Regions from separate parts of the Cysteiniphilum sp. GTC20157 genome, predicted to be linked through region 2. Evidence: riboswitches for the same ligand, from Rfam matches in the RefSeq annotation. Region 2 holds a riboswitch; the other holds the start of a gene.
What was found. A riboswitch is a leader RNA that binds a small molecule or an ion and turns the genes downstream of it on or off. The one in region 2 is predicted to bind cobalamin.
Positions count from the first base shown of each region.

Region 1: linked by a shared signal. The riboswitch ahead of nrdA (class 1a ribonucleoside-diphosphate reductase subunit alpha) and the one ahead of ACZ5V8_RS05725 (TonB-dependent receptor) in region 2 are both predicted to bind cobalamin.

Region 1 covers NZ_AP044698.1:1,969,258-1,972,690, reverse strand. Annotated here, with positions in the region: gene nrdA (class 1a ribonucleoside-diphosphate reductase subunit alpha) at 1-1,337, opposite strand, end outside; cobalamin riboswitch at 1,494-1,719, opposite strand; gene ACZ5V8_RS08880 (multifunctional CCA tRNA nucleotidyl transferase/2'3'-cyclic phosphodiesterase/2'nucleotidase/phosphatase) at 1,932-3,053, opposite strand; gene msbA (lipid A export permease/ATP-binding protein MsbA) at 3,152-3,433, shown strand, end outside.
Region 2 covers NZ_AP044698.1:1,250,786-1,254,218, forward strand. Annotated here, with positions in the region: gene ACZ5V8_RS05725 (TonB-dependent receptor) at 1-1,975, opposite strand, end outside; cobalamin riboswitch at 2,004-2,200, opposite strand; gene dxs (1-deoxy-D-xylulose-5-phosphate synthase) at 2,657-3,433, shown strand, end outside.

The sequences.
Region 1 (3,433 bases), 720 kb from region 2:
GGCTTGGTAGGGAGAGTGATCTCCATGCATAGATTAGATTGTTTAATTGGAGCAAGCTGTGCATTAAATGCTGAATGCGTATTACAGTGATCAACGTTTTGAATATAAATACGACCCGTTTGTGCGCGCTCCTGCATAACAAGTGCGAAAAGCTCATTTGCTTTAAGTGTTTTTTTGCGGATGTTTGGCGTGTTTTCTGCAGTGATATAAAGCTTCTCAAACTGATTTTGATCAGCAAAAAAAGCATCATATAAACCCGGTACATCGCTAGGGCTAAATAGTGTTATATCTTTTTGCTCAATCAATCGTTGATACATCAAACGGTTGATCTGCACACCATAGTCTAAGTGGCGGATGCGGTTATCCTCGACACCACGGTTATTTTTAAGCACCAAGAGAGATTCAACCTCTAAATGCCACAGTGGATAAAACAAGGTAGCCGCTCCACCACGCACACCCCCTTGTGAACATGATTTCACTGCGGTTTGGAAATATTTATAAAATGGGATGCAGCCAGTGTGTAGCGCTTCGCCTTGGCGAATCTCGCTACCTAATGCACGAATTTTGCCGGCATTAATGCCAATGCCAGCGCGTTGTGAGACATATTTGACAATCGCAGATGCAGAAGCATTGATTGAATCTAAACTATCATCAGTATCAATCAACACACATGAGCTAAATTGTCGTGTTGGTGTGCGTACCCCTGCCATAATTGGGGTGGGTAAAGACAACTTAAATTGACTAATCGCATCATAAAAATCAAGTACATATTGCATGCGTGTCTGCTTGTCATGTTGTGAAAATAGACAAGCACTGACAAGCATGTAAAGCATTTGTGGCGTCTCGTAAATCTTGCCAGTGACGCGATTTTGCACCAGATACTTGCCTTGCATTTGATTCACCGCAGCATAGGTGAAGTTCATATCACGCCAATGATCGATATGTGTATTCATTTGCTCAAACTCAGCACGAGTGTAGTCATCAAGTAAATGCATGTCGTATTTATTTGCTTTAACCATTGCTTGCACATGATCATATAAATGCGGTGGTTCAAATTCGCCATAAGCTAATTTGCGTAAATGAAAGATTGCTAAGCGCGCTGCCATATACTGATAGTCTGGGGTTTCTTCAGAGATTAAATCAGCAGCGGTTTTGATGATAATCGCCTGAATATCAGCTGTTTTCATGCCTTCATACAACTGAATATGTGATTGCAACTCAACTTGGGAAACCGAGACATTTTCTAAGCCTTCAGCAGCCCATGTGATCACACGATGAATTTTATCCAGATTAACAGGTTCTAAACGTCCTGAGCGTTTGGTGACATTTACATTCATTTTTTATCCTCTATCCGCGATTAATTTGAACTGAGCAATCGGGAAGAAGGACATAAGTTAGCAAGAAATGTATTGCTATTGGTTTGTTGTTTATTAACCAATATCAAGTATCTCTACCATATGTGCGCTTTGTTCCACGAAAGCTTTTTTAACATATAAATTCATTAACCAATGGCAGATATTCGGGCTTATGGACGCATCTACACTCCTACTAGATACTGCTTCCCAATTGTTTCAATCAGTGCATTTCAATGACTCCCAGAAAGTAAGAATCAATGTGTATCGTTCGTTTCCAATTACCGCTGCGGGCCAGCTCTGGAGTTACACCAGATTCCCTCTTGCGTTGCGCAAATTCGCGCAAACCATTAGCGATGTGTATACCGCCCATAAACCATTTTACAGCATTTCTGTCGTTGAATTTCTCGCGCCTTTGAGCGATTGAATTTTGCCAATAGTCCAAGCTATTACCTACAATTCAATCGCTCAAAGGCATCAAAAACTTCTTTGACACCGAACACCGCAAAATAATTTACGCGCGGTATAAGATCGGATTCTATCGTTTTTAGTGAGGAAAAGCGAAAGTTTTATTTCTACTTAATTTGGTAAGTTACTATTGATTGTTTCTCTGATTAGCTGTAGCTGTATCTTCATCACCGTTTTAGCGATTGTTTGCTTATTGCGAATATCTTTTAGTGCTAAACCATAATCATATTCTGTTAATCTATTCTGAATTTTATCTACTAAACAGATATTAGATATCGCATGAGGGTCGTTGTGATAAAGGTGTCTTAGTGCGATCTGAAAATCGTTAAAAGCTGATTTATTGCGCAGTGCATCAATGGACTTTAAAGCTTGCAATATTTCTTTTTCGGAATGTTGTTGTAATTGACTAAAAAAACGATGATAACGATAAACCTTAAGGCAGAGTGTTTGCGTGGTTTTTGGTGGCTTAAGTTCATTTAATACATCTAAAAGTGCCTGCTCGCTTTCTAAAGGCGTCAATAATAAAGCAAATAAGATATCGTTATTTGTACATTGCAATTTGGTAGCATTCAATAATGGCTCAAGTCTACTTATAGGTAATGTTTGTAATGGTTTAAGAATGTGTTTGAAGGCACCTAGCTGTTGTAATGTTGATAAGAAAATCTCAAAGTTTGTTGTGCCTAAGGCGCGCGTAAACTCCTGTAAAATACGCTCGTGAGATAATGCTTCAAGCTCGTTATTAGCAATAATGGTTTGCATAAGTTTCAACGTTTCATCAGCAATGGTAAACCCAAGGTAATGAAGCTTGGCAGCAAAGCGGGCAACACGCAGCACACGTAAGGGGTCCTCAGAAAAAGCCTCACTAACATGGCGGAGTTTTTTGTTTTTAATATCCTCTTGACCATTAAAAGGGTCGTGTAATTGTCCATTCTCATCGATTGCCATGGCATTAATGGTCAGATCTCGTCGTTTTAAGTCTTCAATCAATGACACTTCATCAATATTGAATGTAAAGGCTTGATAGCCGCGACCTGTTTTTGTCTCAGTGCGTGCTAGTGCATATTCCTCATGTGTTTCAGGATGCAAGAACACCGGAAATTTTTTACCTACCTGAATAAATCCAAGCTTTAGCATATCTGATTGTTTGGCATCAACCACAAGCCAATCATTATCTTTGACTGGGAGCTCTAATAATTGATCGCGGACAGCGCCACCGACTAAATACGTTTTCATGTTTATGACTGCTTAAGTAAGCTTATTCTTTATGTTATCAGTAAATTTAGGTAAACTCTGTGACAATTTGGCTTCTTAAATAAAATAAAGATAAAAATATGCAAGTTTCTGAAAATGCGAATAAGAAAACCTATAGTTTGTATAAGAGATTACTATGGGAAGTCAGATCCTTATGGCCATTATTACTTATCTCAGTCATTGGCAGTATTATCTATTCGGCGTGTGATGCCTATGCGATGTATTTGATTAAACCGTTATTGAATAAAGGGTTTACGCCAACCGGGGGCGAGTTTTTGAAAGGTATTGCTTTAGTGTTTTTACTATTGTTTACTTTGCGTGGCGTTGGCTCTTTCTTATCATCTTTTTTTATGGGGAAGCTT
Region 2 (3,433 bases):
CCGGATAATAGCTAAGATCTTTTAAATTATAGGTTGAGACATAATTGTAATAGAACTTATTAAATAGGTTGTAAATATTAAAATTAAACTGCCAATGCGTTAATTGATATTTGGCACCAAGATTAGTAAGGAAATAACCACTTTGCTTGGCAAGGGTATTGGTGTAATCACCATAAGCATAGCTTTTACTATAATATTGTTCTTGTAGCCAAAATGAAAGCTTGTCATTGAGTTGCCAATGTGTGTGTATTTCAGCGGTAACAGGCGGCTGTCCTGGGACTTGATTGTTGCTAATATCAACGTTAATTTTATTGCTATCCTCAAAAAAACCGGATCTAAACGTATTTAAATTAAAAGCAAAACTACCGCCAAGTCTTAAGCTCGACAGCCACGCGTAATCAAGCGCGAATAAATTACCAATCGTTTGCGTGGGCGGTAGATTAATATTTGCTCCAAAAGGTGTGCTATCACTTTTGAAACTTGGATCATAATCAATCTGATTATTAATTAGTATCCAGTAACTGCTATTCTTAAGAGTCAACTTATTGTTTTTATAGGTATTATCAAGCTGATAAATCCATGCCGTTTGCGGATTTAAGCCAAAGCTTGGTGTTGCTCCTGGCGTTAGATTAGACTGATCGATAAAGGGTAGCTGGTAAGCATATGAAACTGAAGCGCGTGAATTAAAGTATTTATTCCAATTGTATTGCAGATAAATATCACCTGCGCCAATATTAATCACCTGTGAACCAGAGTTATTACTAGAGATAAAGTCACCTTTCGTATAGCTATGCTCAAAACGTCCACCGATACCGCTTTGCCAATAGCGATTGAATGTAAAGTCACTTTGATTAAAAAGTGCAATATTGGTTTGTGTCGCATTATCGATGGTAGCACTTTGTCTAAAGGTTTGATAATTAAACTCGCTACCGAATGTGTTTTTTACAAAGTCATTATCAAATATGAGACTTGGGCGTAAATAAAATAAGCTACTGCCTTGTTTAGAGGAATAGTTTGAATCAGCAAAAATAGCGTTAGCCCATTGCTGTTGATATTGCGATTTGACGCTAAACTGCCATTCTTTATCAAGTGTTTGTTCAAAATTAAGCTGTGTATTAACGGTGTGGTTAATATATTTTTCCTTGCCACCACTTGCTTGCCATGGATTATCATCACTTTGCTGTTGATTTAGTGCGCCAGGGAAATGCAAATATTGGTAACTATCACTAAAGTTCAGTGTGAATTTTTGCGTATTGGTTTGATGCATTAACGCAATATAGGCACTATTGCTGTTATTACGTGAGTAATCGCGATAACCATCAATGCTTTGACTACTGTTGCCAAGCTGCAAACTCCATGTTTTGTCATCATTCAATAGCTGATTAATAAAGACATTAATGCCAACGCCAAATGGGTAGCTACCAGATAAATCAATAGTGTATTGGTTCTGGGCGATAAATTTCTGTTCAATATCGATTGTGCCGCCTAGACCCATGCCGCCGTAGAGCACACTACTGGCCGTTGGGTTGATTTCTATGCTTTTAATGCTGTTTTGTGGAATTAACGAAATATTTTGCGCTTGTGAGTTAAATTGATTCAGAGGGATGCCATTTAATAACACACTAGCGCGTTGCCCCTTCAAATAAAAACTTGGATTTGCCGCACTATTATTATTGCTGTTAACCCAAGCGTTTTGCTCAATGGTGTGATCAATGCTTTGATTGGCATAATTTGGCATAAGAGACACGCTAATGGTTGAGCTAAGCGTATGGTTAGCCGTGTTTGGTGTTTTGCGCTGGTTACTTTTTAAGTGGTTGCTGTAGTCGATAACAATAGTTGGTAATGTATACTGAGTCACTGAACCATCATTTGCATTTTGATGATCATTTTGAGTTGTCTGATCAGCAAATATTGGTTGCCCAACGATGGCAAATAGTATGATGGCACTTAATGTGCGAAAACGGTATGGTTGCATGGAGCCCTCTTTGCTGTTTATATCCCCGTAAACGAATTATTATTAGGCAGGTTTCCGGACTTGACCTAAATGCTTCTTCCCAGTTGCCCAGTGAATGATTGCAAGCGGTATTTTGAATACTCAAAAACACCGTGGTTTACCGTTGCGGGTACAGTATTGGATTTACACCAATTTCCCTTTTAACGTGTGTTTTATAACACACGCACCTAACAGCTGGTGATATTAGAGTGCTTTAGTGCAAATGGCAAGACGGCATTTATTTTTATTTTCCCTTCGACTCAGCTCAGGGAACGATAATAATGTGATTGATTACAAACGTTGGCTGAGCGTGAGTCGAAGCCAATTTATATCTTTACTTTTTTTACATTCCCTTCGACTTCGCTCAGGGAACGGCAAGTAACTTTTTGGGGACTTAGTTGTAATAAGCTTCAATGCGCCCACGAATTTGTTACCTCGCCCCTTGTGGGATTGCTCGTGCAGCTTACGCTGCACGGGTGAGGGGTGCTGCGTTGGCTGAGCGTGAGTCGAAGCCTAAGTGATCTATCTAGGGGCTCATGAGGCACGATTGACTATGGAATTAATAACATTAAAAGCAAAGAATATTAAGGGTTTTGCTTGAGAAAGCTGCCATAGTAAAGGATACTATGCCTCAGAACTAAAATAGACACATTGCTTGTTGTTATGTCAAAAACAAATCGTGCCAATTATCCATTGTTATCCAAAATCAATTCGCCTTACGATTTGCGCAAGCTCTCGATTCATCAATTAAATAGTCTTGCTAGTGAAATACGGACGTTTCTTGTTGAGACTTTAGATGTCTCAGGTGGGCATTTCGCTAGTAGCTTGGGAGCATTAGAGCTTACTATTGCTTTGCATTATGTCTATGACACACCGATTGATCACTTAGTATGGGATGTCGGGCATCAGACCTATGTACACAAGATTATAACAGGGCGAGCGGATGAGTTGATTACGATTAAAAAGCCCGGTGGCATTTCAGGCTTTCCTAAGCGCAGCGAAAGTGTTTATGACAGCTTTGGTGTCGGGCACTCAAGTACATCCATTGGTGCGGCTTTAGGTATGGCTGAAGCGGATAAATTGAAAGGATCATCTGCTAAATCCGTTGCTATTATTGGTGATGGCGCACTAACAGCAGGTATGGCATTTGAGGCGTTAAACCATGCAGGAGGCATGCACTCGGATGTTTTGGTTGTATTAAATGACAATGAAATGTCTATTTCTGAGAATGTTGGTGCACTTACAAGTCATTTGACCAAAATTCTTTCTGGTTCAACCTATAACAATATTCGTGAAACCGGTAAAAAGTTTCTTAAAAAACTGCCTGGTGCGTTTGAGTTGGCAAAACGCTTGGAAACCCAAGCCAAGGGGATGTTTGTACCGGCTAATTTATTTGAAGCACTTAACTTTTACTATGTGGGGCCAATTGATGGACATGAT